4 regions of the Streptomyces sp. NPDC051310 genome follow, and region 4 is predicted to be linked to each of the others. Evidence: riboswitches for the same ligand, from Rfam matches in the RefSeq annotation. Region 4 holds a riboswitch; each other region holds the start of a gene.

Region 1 (4,121 bases), on a different contig from region 4:
CCCAGGGCCCACAGCCACCAGGCGCCGGCGTGCAGGGCATTGCTCCGGTGCGCCGCGGGTGCGCGCAGCGTCATCGGCGGCGGCGGGCCTGCACGACGGCGGCGGCGCCCAGGCCGAGCACGGCGGCGAGGCCGGCGGCCAGTCCGAGCGAGGGGCCGCCGCCGTCCCCGGAGGCCCCGCCGTTCTCGGAAGCCCCGTCCTTCCCGGAGTTCCCGTCGGTCCCGGAGCGGGAGCCGGAGCCGGAGCTGTCGTCGTCCGGGCCGGGGCCCGCGTCGGACACCTGCTCGCCGCAGCCCGTCCGCGGATAGCCCCCGATGGCGCACAGCAGCGCCTGGCTGTTGTAGCGCAGCGGCCCGGCCACCGCGGCCAGCGCGTCCGCGCTCGTCGCGTCCTGCCGTACCCGTGCGCAGGCGGTCCGCGGCTCCGGCGGCGTGGCGGAGCCGTCCGGGGCGTCCGCCGCCGTGCCGAAGTCGATGACGACCGCGACGCGCTTGGTGCCGTCCGTGCGGGGCGTCCCGTCGCAGACCGCCGCGAAGTCGGGCGCCCGGCGCGGCCGGGCGGCGTCCGCCGAGCCGGTGCTCACGGCGAAGCGGTAGCCGTTCACCTCACCGTCCGCGGGCCGGGCCGTGGACGGGCCCTGGGTGGCGTACGCCCACGACGGCCCGGGGCCGCTCTGCCAGAACGACCAGTAGCGGTAGCCGGCCGCCTGGGCGGAGCCGGCGGCGAGCCAGGTCAGGGCGAGAGTCGTAGCCAGGGCCAGGGCGAGGAGCAGGGCCGGAGGCCGGGCGGCGGTCCGCATCACGGCTGCCGGTTCTTGTTGCGGCCGCTGATCAGGAAGCCGATGCCCATGCCGGCGAAGAGGAAGATGCCGACGACCAGCCAGACGCCGAAGCCGCTGCTCTCGCCCGACTCCTTGTTCTCCTGCTCCTCCTGCGCCCGCGTCTCGACGGTCGACTCGGGCTTCGGCCCGGTGGCGTTGAGTCGCTGGACGAGGTCGACGCCGCCGAAGTCGCGGGCGTCGGCCCCCAGGGTGTGCGCGGCGAAGATCAGCTGGGCCCAGGCGGCGGGGCCGTTCTCCTCGGCCCACGGCACGGCGTTCCGCTGGAGCCACTTCAGGGCGGGGGCGGCCTTGTCGCCGTGACCGGCGGCGCCGAGCGCCACGACGGCGTCGGCCGTGTTGCCGAAGTCGGGCGCGGGCGCGGCGGGGGTCGCGGTGCCGGGCATGGGGGGCAGGTCGAGGTGGCCGCTCTTCGCCAGGGCGGTCACCAGGTAGGCGGCGCCGTTGCGGGCGGCGCGCTCGGCGGTCCGCTTCGCCGCGGCCTCGCAGACCGGCGGCTGGTACGGCTTCACGCCCCGCGTCTGGACGTGCTTGCCCAGGCCCGCCAGCACGGCGGCGGCGGTGGCGTCGGCGTTGGCGACCAGCGTGCCGTTCCGGTCGGGCTGGTGGGCGAAGGCACCGGCGCCGGTCCTGGCGTCGCACGGGATCGCGAAGCCGAGCAGCGCGTCGTAGGGGGTGCGGCCGTCCGCGGACCGCACGTCGCCCGGCTTCCCGCCCGCCGCCGCGAGGGCGCTGATGACCACGGAGGTGGAGTTGGCGTCGCTGGGCCCGCCCGGGTTGTAGCTCCAGCCGCCGTCCTTGTTCTGGACGCCGGTGAGCCAGTCCGCGCCCGCCTCGACGGCCTTCGTCACGGGGTCGGTCTCCCCGTCCTCCGTCTCCGGCCGGTCCAGCCCCGCGAGCGCCTGGACGGCGACGGCGGTGGCGTTGGTGTCCAGCGGCACGGCGGGGTCGCAGGGCTTGGCCGGGTCGGGCCGGTAGGAGGCGAAGCCACCGTTGTCGCACTGCTGACCCAGCAGCCAGGCCACGGCCTTCCCGGCGGGCTCGACACCGCTCGTCTCCTGCGCCATGAAGGCCAGGGACTGCCGCCACACGCCGTCGTACGTCGGGTCCTTCCGGCCGTACAGCCCGGAGGGGACGACGGGCGCCGCGGAGGACGCCGCCGGGGAGGGCGCCGCGTGCGCGGCGGGGGCGGCGGTGACGGCTGCGGCCCCGCCGGTGCACAGCACGGCGGTGGCGGCGAGCGCCGCGGCGACGCCGCGGCGGCGAACGGTGGTCATGGCGGGTGGCCTCTCCTGCGCGGTCTCCTGCGCGGTCCTGGGCGGGGCCGGGCACCGGCGCGCGCGGAAGGGCACCAGGCTCCGGCTCCGTATTCCTCGACGGTGCCGGTCACCGGGGTCGGTCCCGGTGACGCGAGCCGAACACGTACGCGTGCGGGGCGATCCGGCTCGCCACCGGTGCGGTGGCTCACGGTTGCGGGTCAGCGCCGGATTTGCACCGGCTTCCCCCCGTACGGGCATGATGACGACTCGCACACTCTACCGGCGGGTCGGTACGGCTCACAGGGCGACGTACGTCACGGGGGCGCTGCCCGGCACCGGCTCGGCGCGCCCCAGCTTCACCAGGTGCCGCAGGTGCGCCTCGGCCTCGGAGACGGCGATGGTGCGCGAGCCGTACGGGATGAGGTCCCAGGGGCGGTTCCAGGTCATGCGCTCGGCGAGCTGCCACGGGGTGAGCGGCGCGGCCAGCAGGGCGAGCAGCCCGGTGAGCCGCTCCTCGTGGTGGGCGAGCAGCTCCGCCACGCGCGCGGCGGCGCCGGTGAAGGCGTGCTGGTGGGCGGGGAGCACCTCGGCGGCACCGAGCCGGCCGGCCCGCTCCAGCGAGTCGAGGTAGTCGCCGAGCGGGTCCGTGGGCGTGGCGTCGTCGGGGTCCTCGTACAGGCCGATGTGCGGGCTGATCCCGGGCAGCAGGTGGTCGCCGGAGAAGAGGCGGCCGTGCCCGGGGCGGTGGGCCGGGTGGTCCTCCTCCAGGTGCAGGCAGACGTGGCCGGGGGTGTGCCCGGGAGTCCAGACGGCCCGCAGCCTGCGGCCCGCGAGGTCGAGGAGCCCGCCGGGGACGATCGCCCGGTCGGGCAGCGCGGGCCGCGGCACGGGCAGGGCGCGCCCCCGCCCGGACGCCCGCGCCTGCCGCAGCGGGGCCGTGTGCGCGTCGGGGGCGCCCGCGGCGGTGAGCCTGGCGAGGAGGAAGTCGAGCCAGGCGCCGGGCTCGGCCTCGCGGGTGCGGCGTACGACGGCGGCGTCGGCGGGGTGCATGGCGATCCAGGCGCCGGACGCCTCACGGACGCGGCCGGAGAGCCCGTGGTGGTCGGGGTGGTGGTGCGTGATGACGACGCCGTGCACGTCCTCGACCCGGGTCCCGAGCGCGGCCAGCCCGGCGCGGAGCGCGTCCCACGACGCGGGATCGTCCCAGCCGGTGTCGATCAGGACGGGGCCGCGACCGGTGTCGAGGAGGTGGACCAGGGTGTGCCCGAGGGGATTGTCCGGAATGGGCACCGCGATGCTCCACACACCCCCACCGTGCCCGATCACGCCCCGCCGCGGGTCTCCGCCGCCGCCGGTCGCCGTCGCGTGCGCCATGGAGCGCCCCCATCCCTCGCCGCGGGTACGGCCATTGCCCACTATAACTAGAACTGGTATCAGTTCTGAGTCACTGTCAGGAACCGGCGGGAGGCACTGCCATGACCGAGCTGGTCGAGCACGGGAAGCTGTTCATCGGCGGGGAGCTGGTCGATCCGGCCGGGACCGGCATCATCGAGGTCGTCTCGCCGCACACCGAGCAGGTCATCGGCCGTGTCCCGCACGCCTCCGAGGCCGATGTCGACCGGGCGGTCGCCGCGGCGCGCCGGGCCTTCGACGAGGGGCCCTGGCCGCGGATGTCCCCGGACGAGCGGATCGCCGTCGTCACCCGCGTCAAGGACGCCGTCGCGGCGCGGCACGAGGAGATCGCCCGCGTCATCAGCGCGCAGAACGGCTCCCCGTACTCCTGGAGCGTCCTCGCGCAGGCGCTCGGCGCGCTGATGGTGTGGGACGCGGCGATCACGATCGCGCGCGACTACCCGTACGAGGCGCAGCGGGCGGGCGTGCTCGGTCCCCTCCTGGTGCGGCGCGAGCCGGTCGGCGTGGTCGCGGCCGTGGTGCCGTGGAACGTCCCGCAGTTCACCGCCGCCGCCAAGCTCGGGCCCGCGCTGCTGGCGGGGTGCACCGTGGTGCTGAAGCCGTCACCGGAG
Region 2 (4,121 bases), on a different contig from region 4:
GAAGATCGCGGGCGCCGCCGCCGAGGAGGGGGCACCGCTGGAGCGGGTGGAGGCGATCGCCCGGCAGGTCAACGCCGCCTCGCGGAGCTTCGGCGTGGCGCTGGGCGCCTGTACGACACCGGCGAAGGGCAGCCCCACGTTCGACCTCCCTCCGGGGGAGCTGGAGTTGGGGGTCGGGATCCACGGCGAGCCGGGGCGCGAGCGGCGTCCCATGATGACGTCGCGGGAGATCGCCGACGTCGCCGTGGACGCCGTCCTGGAGGACCTCGGCGGGCGGGGGCCGGTGCTGGTGCTCGTCAACGGCCTGGGCGCGACGCCGCTGCTGGAGCTGTACGGGTTCAACGCCGAGGTCCAGCGGGTGCTGGGCGAGCGCGGGGTGCCGGTTGCGCGCACGCTCGTCGGCAATTACGTCACGTCGCTGGACATGGCGGGCTGCTCGGTCACGCTGTGCCGGGCCGACGAGGAGCTTCTCCGGCTGTGGGACGCGCCGGTACGGACGGCCGCGCTGCGGTGGGGGGTGTGACGCCGGTGATGCTGGACGCGGACTTCTTCCGGCGCTGGATGGCGGTCATGGCGCACGCGGTCGAGCGCGAGGCGGACCGGCTGACCGAACTGGACTCGGCCATCGGTGACGCCGACCACGGCGCCAATATGCAGCGCGGTTTCGCCGCGGTGCTCACGGCGGTCGGGAAGGAGGAGCCGGAGACGCCCGGCGGGGTGCTCACGCTCGCCGGGCGGCAGTTGATCTCGACGGTGGGCGGTGCCTCCGGGCCGCTGTACGGGACGCTGCTGCGGCGCACCGGCAAGGCGCTCGGCGACGCCGCTTCGGTCGCGCCCGTCCAGCTCGTCGAGGCACTGCGCGCGGGCGTGGCCGCGGTGGCACAGCTCGGCGGTGCCGCGGCCGGCGACAAGACGATGCTGGACGCGCTGGAACCGGCGGTGGAGGCGCTCGGCGAGTCGCTGGGCGAGTCCTTCGCCGATGCCGCCGAGGCGGCGGACCAGGGGGCGCTGGCGACCGTGCCGATGCAGGCGCGCAAGGGCCGGGCGAGCTACCTCGGTGAGCGCAGCGTGGGACACCAGGACCCCGGGGCGACGTCGTCGGCGCTGTTGTTCGCCGCTCTCGCCGAGGCGGCGGCGGAGGGGGCCCGGTGAGCGGGGCGCCGGTGGGGATCGTGCTCGTCTCGCACAGCGCGGCGGTCGCCGCGTCCGTCGCCGAGCTGGCGCGGGGCCTCGCCGGGGGCGGTGCGGCCGCGCCCGTGGCGCCCGCGGGCGGTACCCCCGACGGCGGGCTCGGCACGAGCGCCGAGCTGATCACCGAGGCGGCGGCGTCGGTGGACGGCGGCGCGGGCGTGGCCGTCCTGGTCGACCTGGGCAGCGCCGTCCTGACGGTGAAGGCCCTCCTCGCGGAGGGCGACGAGCTCCCCGACGGCACGCGGCTGGTGGACGCCCCGTTCGTGGAGGGGGCGGTGGCGGCCGTGGTCACCGCCTCGGCGGGCGGCGACCTGGACGCGGTGGTGTCGGCGGCGTCCGAAGCGTACGGCTACCGCAAGGAGTAGCCCCCGCGGCGGGGGGGGGGGGGGGGGGGGGGCGCGGGGGCCCCCGGCGGGGGGCGGCGGGGCCGGGCGGGGGGGGGGGGGGCGGGGGGGGGGGGGGGGGGGGGGGGGGGGGGGGGGGGGGGGAGCCCCGCCGCGGCGGGCCCCCCCCGGCCCCCGCCCGGCTCGGCCCCTCCCCACGCCCCCGCCCCCGCAAGGACGACCCCCCCGCGCCGTGCTGCGCGCCGGCCCCGGGCGGTGTACGGCTCCGGCGGCGGAGCGCGGGGCGGGGAACCGGGGCAGGGGGACGCGGCGGGGGCGTGCGGGAGCGCGCGGGTTGTGATGCACCTGGTCAACGCACTACTGTCGCAGGGCCTTGGTGTACGGGAAACCGGTGCGGTACCGGTGCGGCCCTCGCCACTGTGATCGGGAAGTCCGGCTCCACTCCCGGGGGTACCACCCCGGGAAGCCACTGGAACACCGCGGGAGACCGTGGTGTCCGGGAAGGCGGAGCCGCGGCGGCATGACCCGTCAGCCAGGAGACCGGCCAAGGCGCGTTGTCCATCCACGAGGTGCTGGAGAGGGTCTCCCACATCATGCATATCGCCGAGGGCTATCTGCCCCCCGTGCACGCGGCCGCCTGGAGCGTGGCGGCCGCGCCGTTCGTCGTCCACGGTGTCCGGGCGCTCACCCGCGAGGTCAGGTCCAACCCCGAATCGACTCTCCTGCTCGGCGCGTCCGGTGCCTTCACCTTCGTCCTCTCGGCGCTGAAGCTCCCGTCGGTGACGGGCAGTTGCTCGCACCCCACCGGTACGGGCCTGGGCGCGATCCTCTTCCGGCCGCCGATCATGGCGGTGCTCGGCACCATCACCCTGCTGTTCCAGGCGCTGCTGCTGGCGCACGGCGGTCTGACGACCCTGGGCGCCAACGTCTTCTCGATGGCGATCGTCGGGCCGTGGGCCGGATTCGGCGTGTACCGGCTGCTGCGGCGCTCCGGCGTGCCGCTGATGGTGAGCGTGTTCTTCGGTGCGTTCGTCGCCGACCTGTCCACGTACTGCGTCACCAGCGTGCAGCTCGCGCTGGCGTTCCCGGACCCGAGCAGCGGGTTCGCGGGGGCGCTGGCCAAGTTCGGCGGCATCTTCGCCGTCACGCAGCTGCCGCTCGCGGTCAGCGAGGGCCTGCTCACCGTGCTGGTGATGCGGCTGCTGACGCAGTCGAGCAAGGGCGAGCTGACCCGTCTCGGAGTGCTGCTCGGGACGAAGGCGACCACGGAGGCGGAGAAGAAGGCGGGAACCGGGCCGGAGACGGAAGCCGCGCCGGAGACGGGGACCGGGTCGGAGACCGAAGCCGCGGCGGAGACGGGAACCGGGCCGGAGACGGGAACCGGGACCGGGACGAAGACGGAGGCCGTGGGCCGATGAGCCGTAACGCCAGGATCAACACGCTGCTGCTGCTCGTCGTCGTGGCGCTCGCCGTCCTCCCGCTCGCGCTGGGGATGGGCGACCACAAGGAGGAGCCGTTCACCGGCGCGGACGCGCAGGCCGAGACCGCCATCACCGAGACGCACCCGGACTACGAGCCGTGGTTCAGCCCGCTCTACGAACCGCCGTCGGGCGAGATCGAGTCGGCCCTGTTCTCCCTCCAGGCCGCCCTCGGGGCGGGGGTGCTGGCCTACTACTTCGGTCTGCGCCGCGGGCGGCGGCAGGGCGAGGCGCGGGCGCAGGCGCGCGCCGAGAGCGCCGGACGCGTCGAGTAGCCGCCGGTGCTGCCGATCGACGCGGCGGCGCACAGCAGTCGCTGGCGCCGCCGTCACCCGTGCGAGAAGGCCGTGCTCGGCTTCGGCCTGACCCTCCTCGCGATCTGCCTGCCGCCGTGGCCGGGGGCGGTGCTGGTGGCGCTGGCCACCCTGGGCGTGCTGCTGGGGCCGGCCGGGGTGGGACGGCGGCAGCTGTGGCGGGCGTTCCGCGTTCCGCTCGGCTTCTGCTGCACGGGGGCGGTTCCGTTGCTGTTCCAGGTGGGCGGGGCGGACGGGTTCGTGACCCTGGCCCCAGACGGGCCGGTGCACGCCGGGCAGCTGCTGCTGCGGACGTCGGCGGCGTCGCTCGGGGTGCTGCTGTTCGCGTTCACGACTCCTGTCTCGGACGTGCTGCCCCGGCTGGTACGGGCCGGGGTGCCGGCCCCGGTGGTCGACGTGGCGCTGGTGATGTACCGGATCAGCTTCCTGCTGCTGGACGCCGTCCGGCGGATCCGTGAGGCGCAGGCCGCGCGGCTGGGGCTGACGAGCCGGGCGGCCACCTGGCGGTCGCTGGCCGGCCTGGGCGCGACGGCCTTCGTCCGCGCCTTCGACCGGGCGGCGCGGCTGCAGTCCGGGCTGGCCGGGCGCGGCTACGACGGCACGCTGCGGGTGCTGGTGCCGCAGGGGGCCGTCTCCGGGCGGTTCCTGGGCGCGACCGCGGGGCTGTTCGCGGGGCTCGTCGCCCTCACCCTCGTACTCGAAAGGTTCCTGCCATGAATCGTGACGCCGTCGTGGAACTGGTCGGTGCGGGATACGCCTACGAGGACGGGCCCGCCGTGCTGTCGGGCGTCGAC
Region 3 (4,121 bases), on a different contig from region 4:
CGGTGCAGTCCGCGTCCGAGGCGGTGACGAACTTCGGCTTCACCGTCTCGCCCGACCTGCTGGCCAAGGCGGCGGCGGACGTCGAGGAGGCGTCGCTGCTCTCCCGGACCGGCGGCGCGCCGACCTTCGCCCTCGGCATGTCGGAGATCTTCTCCGCGGTCGTCGGCGGCAGCGCCATGAAGGCGTTCTGGTACCACTTCGCCATCATGTTCGAGGCACTGTTCATCCTCACGACGGTGGACGCCGGCACCCGCGTGGGCCGCTTCATGCTCCAGGACATGCTCGGCAACGTCTACAAGCCCTTCAGGCAGGTCAGCTGGAAGCCGGGCGTGTGGTTCGCCAGCGCGGTCGTCGTCGGCGGCTGGGGCTACTTCCTCTGGGTCGGCGTGCACGACCCGCTGGGCGGCATCAACCAGCTCTTCCCGCTGTTCGGCATCGCCAACCAGCTGCTGGCCGCCGTGGCCCTGGCGGTCTGCACGACGCTGCTGGTCAAGTCGGGCCGGCTGAAGTGGGCCTGGGTCACCGCGGTCCCGCTCGCCTGGGACGTGGCGGTCACGCTGACCGCCAGCTGGCAGAAGATCTTCTCGGCCGACCCGCGGGTGGGCTTCTTCGCCCAGCGGGACAAGTACCAGGCCGGCATCGACTCCGGGCAGGTGCTGCCCCCCGCGAAGTCGATGGACGACATGCACACCGTCGTCACCAACTCCACCGTCGACGGCGTCCTCTCCGCCCTCTTCGCCCTCCTCATCATCGTGGTGATCGCGGACGCGGGGCGCGTCTGCTGGAAGGCCGTCACCGACCCCGCCGGCGTGAAGCTCTCCGAGGTCCCGTACACCGAGTCCCGGATCGTGGCCCCCGCCGGGCTGTTCCCCACGGCGGAGGAGAAGGCCGAACTGGTCGCCGCCGGGCTCGGCCCGGACGGCGGCGTCCGCGGCGACCGCAAGGACGGAGGCAGTGGTGACGAGGTGCCGGCCGGGACCGGCTCGGCATGACACCGGTGACCGCTACGGGAGCACCCGGCCGCCTGCGGCGCGCCCTGGGCCGGCTGCGCTGGTACGTGCGTGAGCTGTCCGGCGAGTCGGTGTACGACAAGTACGTCGCCCACGCCCGGTCCCACGACCCGGACGCGGAGGTGCTGACCCGGCGCGAGTTCGAGCGCAGGCGCACCGACGCGCGGGAGGCGGACCCCCGCGACGGGTTCCGCTGCTGCTGAGCGGGTGAGCGCACGACGGGCCGCCGCGATTCCGGGGACGGAATGCGGCGGCCCGTCGCCGTCCCGCTCCACACTCGGACCATGGACATCACCATCAGGGCCGTACGGCCGGAGGAGCACGGGGCGCTGGGCGAGGTCACGGCCCAGGCGTACCTCGGAGACGGGCTGCTGGACTTCGGGGAGAGCGACGAGTACCTGATCGAGCTGCGGGACGTGTCCCGGCGGGCCGCCGGGGCCGAGGTCCTCGTGGCCGTGGAGCAGGACCGGCAGGTGCTCGGCGGTGTGACGTTCGCCGCCGCGGGCGGCGGGCCGTGGGCCGGTCTCGCCGCGGACGGGGAGGCCGAGATCGGGATGCTCGCGGTGGCTCCGGCGGCGCGGCGGCGGGGCGCCGGGGAGGCGCTCGTCCGGGCGTGCGTGGAGCGGGCCCGGGCGGTGGACGGCTGCCGGCGGGTCGTGCTGTCCTCCCGGCAGGCGATGCGGGCGGCCCACCGGCTCTACGAGCGGCTGGGGTTCGTACGGACTCCGGAGCGGGACTGGCAGCCGGTCCCGGGTGTCACCCTCTTCACCTACGCACTGGAGTTGTGACGCACGGCTGACACAACATGTGGGGGGTGCCGTCGTGGGCGCCCCCCACATGTATGCTCATCTCGCTGTCGCCGCAGGGGAATCCGGTGCAAATCCGGAACTGTCCCGCAACGGTGCACCGGTGTGCTTTTGCGCACCCGGAAGTCCGATGACCTGCCGACGGCGCACCCGGCCGTCCGGTCCGGGTGCCCAGACGTCCGGGCCTCGCGGAGTGGGCCGGTGGACGCGGTGCGTGCGCCCCTGTGCCCGGGGCGCCGGGTTCCGCTTCCCCGCCCGCCCGCCGGCCCCGAGCCGAGCGAGGGAGAGCCCCACGTGACCATCGCGCCAGCCGATCCGGCTTCAGCAGTCGCGGACGCGGAGACCGACGCACCGGGGACCGCGCTGCTGCGGATCCTGACCGACCTCACCGCCGATCTGCCCGACACCGACCCCGGCCGGGTCGCCGCCGCGGCGCTGCGCGGCCGGCACGCAGGTTCGGACGAGGCGGAGCTGCGCGAGCTCGCCACCGAGGCGGCCGCCGGTCTGATCGCCGAGGACCCGGCGTACTCCCGGCTCGCGGCCCGGCTGCTGACCCGGACCATCGCGGAGGAGGCGGCCGGGCAGGGCGCGGTGTCGTTCTCGGCGTCGGTGGCGGTGGGGCACCGGGAGGGTCTGATCGCGGACCGTACGGCGGAGTTCGTGTCGCTCCACGCGGACCGGATGGACGCGCTGGTCGACCCCGCGGCCGACGACCGGTTCGGGTACTTCGGGCTGCGCACGCTGTACTCGCGCTACCTGCTGCGCCACCCGATCACGCGCAAGGTGATCGAGACGCCGCAGCACTTCATGCTGCGGGTGGCGGCAGGGCTGGCCGAGGACGACTCGGTGCGCGCGCTGGAGGAGGTGGCGGCGCTGTACGGGCTGATGAGCCGGCTCGACTACCTGCCCTCCTCCCCCACGCTGTTCAACTCCGGGACCCGCCACCCCCAGATGTCGTCCTGCTACCTGCTGGACTCCCCGCAGGACGAGCTCGACTCCATCTACGACCGCTACCACCAGGTGGCACGGCTGTCGAAGCACGCCGGCGGCATCGGCCTGTCGTACTCACGCATCCGGGCCCGCGGTTCGCTGATCCGCGGCACGAACGGGCATTCCAACGGCATCGTGCCGTTCCTGAAGACGCTGGACGCCTCGGTCGCGGCCGTGAACCAGGGCGGGCGGCGCAAGGGCGCGGCGGCCGTGTACCTGGAGACGTGGCACGCGGACATCGAGGAGTTCCTGGAGCTGCGCGACAACACGGGCGAGGACGCCCGGCGTACGCACAACCTGAACCTGGCGCACTGGATCCCGGACGAGTTCATGCGCCGGGTCAACACCGACGCCGAGTGGTCGCTGTTCTCGCCGGCGGACGTGCCGGAGCTGGTCGACCTGTGGGGCGACGAGTTCGACGCCGCGTACCGGGCGGCCGAGGCGAAGGGCCTGGCCCGCAAGACCATGCCGGCCCGCGACCTGTACGGCCGGATGATGCGGACCCTCGCGCAGACCGGCAACGGCTGGATGACGTTCAAGGACGCCTCGAACCGCACCGCGAACCAGACGGCGGAGCCGGGCCGCACGGTCCACTCCTCCAACCTGTGCACCGAGATCCTGGAGGTGACGGACGACGGGGAGACCGCCGTCTGCAACCTGGGCTCGGTCAACCTGGGCGCCTTCGTGGCCGGCGGCGACATCGACTGGGAGCGGCTGGACGAGACCGTCCGTACGGCCGTCACGTTCCTCGACCGGGTCGTCGACATCAACTTCTACCCGACCGAGCAGGCCGGGCGGTCCAACGCCCGGTGGCGGCCCGTCGGCCTGGGCGCGATGGGCCTGCAGGACGTCTTCTTCAAGCTGCGGCTGCCGTTCGACTCCCCCGAGGCGCGCGCCCTGTCGACCCGGATCGCCGAGCGGATCATGCTCGCCGCGTACGAGGCGTCCGCCGACCTCGCCGAGCGCAACGGCCCGCTGCCCGCCTGGGAGAAGACCCGTACCGCGCGCGGGGTGCTGCACCCCGACCACTACGACGTGGAGCTCAACTGGCCCGAGCGGTGGGAGGCACTGCGCGCCCGTGTCGCCCAGGTCGGCATGCGCAACTCGCTGCTGCTGGCCATCGCGCCGACCGCGACGATCGCCTCCATCGCGGGCGTGTACGAGTGCATCGAGCCGCAGGTGTCGAACCTGTTCAAGCGCGAGACGCTGTCGGGTGAGTTCCTCCAGGTCAACTCCTACCTGGTGGACGAGCTGAAGCGGCTCGGCGTGTGGGACGCCCAGACCCGTGAGGCGCTGCGCGAGTCCAGCGGCTCGG
Region 4 (4,121 bases):
ACCTCCTCGGCCTCGCACAGCGGCTCGCCGAGCCGGGCCGCCGCCGCGCTCACCGAGGTGACGCCGGGGATCACCTCGGTCTCGTAGCGGTGGGCCAGGCGCTTGTGCATGTGCTGGTACGAGCCGTAGAAGAGCGGGTCGCCCTCGGCCAGGACCGCGACCGTGCGGCCCGCGTCCAGGTGGGCCGCGAGGCGGGCGGACGCCTCCCGGTAGAAGTCGTCCAGCGCGCCCCGGTAGCCGCCCGGGTGGTCGGTGGTCTCCACCGTCAGCGGGTACATCAGGCGCTCTTCGACGTGGTCCTCGCGGATGTGCTCCGCCGCGATGGAGCGGGCGATCGACCGGCCGTGGCGCGCGCAGTGGTACGCGATCACGTCGGCGGCCGCGATGGCCTTCACCGCCGCGACCGTCATCAGGTTCGGGTCGCCGGGGCCGAGCCCGACGCCGTACAGCTTGCCGCTCATGCCTGGATCTCCGCCTCGTGCGCGATCGCGTTGATCGCGGCCGCCGCCATCGCGCTGCCGCCGCGCCGGCCGCGTACCACCAGGTGGTCCAGGTCCGGCCGGGCCGCCAGCGCGTCCTTCGACTCCGCCGCCCCGATGAAGCCGACCGGGATGCCGAGCACCGCCGCCGGGCGCGGGGCGCCCGCGTCGATCATCTCCAGCAGCCGGAAGAGGGCGGTCGGCGCGTTGCCTATCGCGACCACGGCTCCTTCGAGGCGGTCGCGCCACAGTTCCAGGGCGGCCGCGCTGCGCGTGGTGCCCAGCTCGGCGGCGAGCGCGGGCACGGCGGGGTCGGAGAGCGTGCAGACCACGTCGTTGCCGGCGGGCAACCGCTTGCGCGTGACGCCGCTGGCGACCATCTGCGCGTCGCACAGGATCGGCGCCCCGGCGCGCAGCGCCTCCCGGGCGCGGACGACCACGTCCGGCGTCCAGGCGAGGTCCTGGACGAGGTCGACCATGCCGCAGGCGTGGATCATCCGCACGGCGACCTGGCTGACGTCGGCGGGCAGGCCCGCGAGATCCGCCTCGGAGCGGATCGTGGCAAAGGACTGGCGGTAGATCTCCGCCCCGTCCTTCTCGTAGTCGAACACTCTGCTCTCGCTCATTTCGTCGATCCTTGTACGGTCACCACGGTCACCTGGTACGTGCCTTCGCCGGTCGCCACCCTGTCGGTCCACGCGCCCTGCGGATGGCCGCACCGGCGGGCGCAGCCCGACCAGTGCACCGGCAGCGCACCCTCGCGGGGCCGCGCGTCCGCCCGTACGTCGGACAGGGACTTGGCGCAGCCCGGCCGTCCGGTGCAGGCGCTGACGCCGGCCCAGGGGGAGTCGGCACGGGTGATGAAACCGGCCGCGTCGAGGGCGCGCAGCCGCTCCCGCGCGGCCGCCGGGCCGGCGAAGCCCGGCAGCACGAAACCCCGCCACGGGGTGACCCGTACCTCCCGGGCCGGGAGCAGCGCGCGGAACTGCGCCGAGGTCACCCGGCCGAGGCGGGCCAGCACGCAGACGCTCCCGTCGCCGGTCGGCCCGGGTGCGGGCGGTGCCCCGGCCGGCAGCTCCGCGCCCGCCACCGGGTCCGCCGCGACCGCCGCGCGCCGCAGGTGTGCCGTCACGTCCACGTCCTGCCCCGCGGGCAGCTCCCGCACCCGCCACGCGCCCGTGCCCGCCGCGCGGGCCGCCGCGAGGAACGCCTCCGCCGCGGCCAGCGCGGCGCGCGGCGCGTCGGCGGCGGCGACCCGGTACGCCGCGCCCGCGACGTGCACCAGGGCGGTGCCGGCGGCCTCTGCGAGCAACGTCACATCGGCGCCCAGGGCCGCCACGTCGCCCCGTCCGTCGTCCACGGCGAACAGGAAGCGGCCGGACAGCTCCGTCGTCCAGTCCGCGCCGCACAGCAGCTCGTCCAGCCGGTACGCCCAGTCCGTCACGTCCGCCCCGGCGAGCGGTGAGACGACCATGTTCCGTACGCGCTCGTGGCGTTCGGAGGCGGGCAGCAGCCCGGCCCCGCGCAGCGCCTCCGCCAGCCCGAGCCCGCAGCCCTCGCCGAGGCCGCGCAGCTCGACGTTGCCCCGCGAGGTGAGGGAGAGGTGCCCGTCGCCCAGGCGGTCCGCCGCATCGGCCAGCACCTCGACCTGATGGGGCGTCAGTACACCGGTGGGCAGCCGGAGTCGGGCGAGCGCCCCGTCGTCGGCCCGGTGCAGCCGCAGCGCACCCGGACAGGCGTCGCCGCGGTCGCGCACGACGTCACCGGCGCGGTCCCGGCCGAGGTCCCGTATGTGAGCTTCACCCCGGTCCTGGGGGTTTGGTGAGCTGGGCGGCATGGCGGCGAGCATACGCGCAGCCTCTACTATGCAGACGGCACAGGGTCCCAGGGCCCTAGGGAGGAAGCCCGGTGAGAATCCGGCGCGGTCCCGCCACTGTGAGCCCGGCCACGCCGGACCGGGCGAGTCAGGAACTCCCGCCGTCCTACGACCACCCGGGGCGCGGACACCCCGAGGAAGGCCAGCGCACGCCATGACGCACGCGACGACCGAGGCGACGACTTCCGCCACCACGATCCTGCTGCTGTCGCACTCCGACACCGACCTGCTGAGCGCCCGCGCGGCCGGCGGGCCCGTCGCGTACCGGTTCGCCAACCCGGCCCGCCTCCCGCTGGACGACCTGCCCGCCCTCCTGGACGGCGCCGATCTCGTCGTCGTCCGCCTCCTCGGCGGCATCCGCGCCTGGGAGGAGGGGCTGGACGCGCTGCGCGCGAGCCGGAGGCCGCTGGTCGTCCTCACCGGCGAACAGGCCCCCGACGCCCAGCTGATGGAGACCTCCACCGTCCCCATCGGCATCGCGGCCGAGTCGCACGCCTACCTCGCCCACGGCGGCCCGGACAACCTGGAGCAGCTCGCCCGCTTCCTGTCCGACACCGTGCTGCTCACCGGGCACGGCTTCGAGCCCCCGGCCGCCGCACCCACCTGGGGCCCGCTGGAGCGGCCCGCGGCGAAGGACATCGCCGGCCCGACCGTCGCCGTGCTGTACTACCGCGCCCACCACATGAGCGGCAACACGGCGTTCGTCCACACCCTGTGCGACGCCGTCGAGGACGCCGGCGCCCGGCCACTGCCGCTGTACGTGGCGTCCCTGCGCGCGCCCGAGCCGGAGCTGCTCGACACCCTCGGGGCCGCCGACGCCGTCATCACCACCGTCCTCGCCGCCGGCGGCACCAAGCCCGCCGAGGCCCAGGCGGGAGGCGACGACGAGTCCTGGGACGCGGGCGCCCTCGCCGCCCTCGACGTCCCCATCCTCCAGGCCCTGTGCCTGACCGGCTCGCGCTCCGCCTGGGAGGAGAACGACGAGGGCCTCTCGCCGCTCGACGCCGCCAGCCAGGTCGCCGTCCCCGAGTTCGACGGCCGGCTCATCACCGTCCCGTTCTCCTTCAAGGAGATCGACGCCGACGGCCTGCCCGCGTACGTCGCCGACGCCGAGCGCGCGGCCCGCGTCGCCGGTATCGCCGTACGCCACGCCCGGCTGCGCCACATCCCGAACGCCGACAAGCGCCTGGCGCTGGTCCTGTCCGCGTACCCGACCAAGCACTCCCGCATCGGCAACGCCGTCGGTCTCGACACCCCCGCCTCCGCCGTGGCGCTGCTGCGCCGACTGGGGGAGGAGGGGTACGACTTCGGCGACGAGGACGTGCCGGGCCTGGCGTCCGGCGACGGCGACGAGCTGATCTACGCCCTGATCGAGGCCGGCGGCCACGACCAGGAGTGGCTCACCGAGGAGCAGCTGGCCAGGAACCCGGTCCGCATCCCGGCCGCCGACTACAAGCGCTGGTACGCCACCCTGCCGGAGGAGCTGCGCGAGCAGGTCGAGCAGCACTGGGGCCCGCCGCCCGGCGAGATGTTCCTGGACCGCTCCCGCAACCCCGAGGGCGACATCGTCCTCGCCGCCCTCCGCCGCGGGAACCTGCTGATCCTCATCCAGCCTCCGCGCGGCTTCGGCGAGAACCCGATCGCGATCTACCACGACCCCGATCTGCCGCCCTCGCACCACTACCTGGCCGCCTACCGCTGGATCGCCGCCCGAGCCGAGGACGGCGGCTTCGGCGCCGACGCCATGGTCCACCTGGGCAAGCACG

The links. A riboswitch is a leader RNA that binds a small molecule or an ion and turns the genes downstream of it on or off. The one in region 4 is predicted to bind cobalamin.
Region 1: another riboswitch for cobalamin. It lies ahead of ACIA79_RS00855 (prenyltransferase/squalene oxidase repeat-containing protein); the one in region 4 lies ahead of cobN (cobaltochelatase subunit CobN).
Region 2: another riboswitch for cobalamin. It lies ahead of ACIA79_RS11380 (energy-coupling factor ABC transporter permease); the one in region 4 lies ahead of cobN (cobaltochelatase subunit CobN).
Region 3: another riboswitch for cobalamin. It lies ahead of ACIA79_RS09325 (ribonucleoside-diphosphate reductase subunit alpha); the one in region 4 lies ahead of cobN (cobaltochelatase subunit CobN).

What each region holds. Positions count from the first base shown of each region.
Region 1 covers NZ_JBITEO010000001.1:186,578-190,698, reverse strand. The annotation lists gene ACIA79_RS00865 (energy-coupling factor transporter transmembrane component T) at 1-74, opposite strand, end outside; gene ACIA79_RS00860 (SCO2322 family protein) at 71-799, opposite strand; gene ACIA79_RS00855 (prenyltransferase/squalene oxidase repeat-containing protein) at 799-2,115, opposite strand; cobalamin riboswitch at 2,250-2,383, opposite strand; gene ACIA79_RS00850 (MBL fold metallo-hydrolase) at 2,395-3,471, opposite strand; gene ACIA79_RS00845 (aldehyde dehydrogenase) at 3,573-4,121, shown strand, end outside.
Region 2 covers NZ_JBITEO010000006.1:126,911-131,031, reverse strand. The annotation lists gene dhaK (dihydroxyacetone kinase subunit DhaK) at 1-523, shown strand, start outside; gene dhaL (dihydroxyacetone kinase subunit DhaL) at 532-1,152, shown strand; gene dhaM (dihydroxyacetone kinase phosphoryl donor subunit DhaM) at 1,149-1,556, shown strand; cobalamin riboswitch at 1,865-2,099, shown strand; gene ACIA79_RS11380 (energy-coupling factor ABC transporter permease) at 2,129-2,953, shown strand; gene ACIA79_RS11375 (energy-coupling factor ABC transporter substrate-binding protein) at 2,950-3,288, shown strand; gene cbiQ (cobalt ECF transporter T component CbiQ) at 3,295-4,044, shown strand; gene ACIA79_RS11365 (energy-coupling factor ABC transporter ATP-binding protein) at 4,041-4,121, shown strand, end outside.
Region 3 covers NZ_JBITEO010000005.1:55,828-59,948, forward strand. The annotation lists gene ACIA79_RS09310 (carbon starvation CstA family protein) at 1-992, shown strand, start outside; gene ACIA79_RS09315 (YbdD/YjiX family protein) at 998-1,213, shown strand; gene ACIA79_RS09320 (GNAT family N-acetyltransferase) at 1,295-1,798, shown strand; cobalamin riboswitch at 1,818-1,974, shown strand; gene ACIA79_RS09325 (ribonucleoside-diphosphate reductase subunit alpha) at 2,111-4,121, shown strand, end outside.
Region 4 covers NZ_JBITEO010000011.1:87,951-92,071, reverse strand. The annotation lists gene ACIA79_RS18075 (precorrin-2 C(20)-methyltransferase) at 1-461, opposite strand, end outside; gene ACIA79_RS18070 (precorrin-8X methylmutase) at 458-1,105, opposite strand; gene ACIA79_RS18065 (cobalamin biosynthesis protein CobG) at 1,102-2,316, opposite strand; cobalamin riboswitch at 2,341-2,472, shown strand; gene cobN (cobaltochelatase subunit CobN) at 2,510-4,121, shown strand, end outside.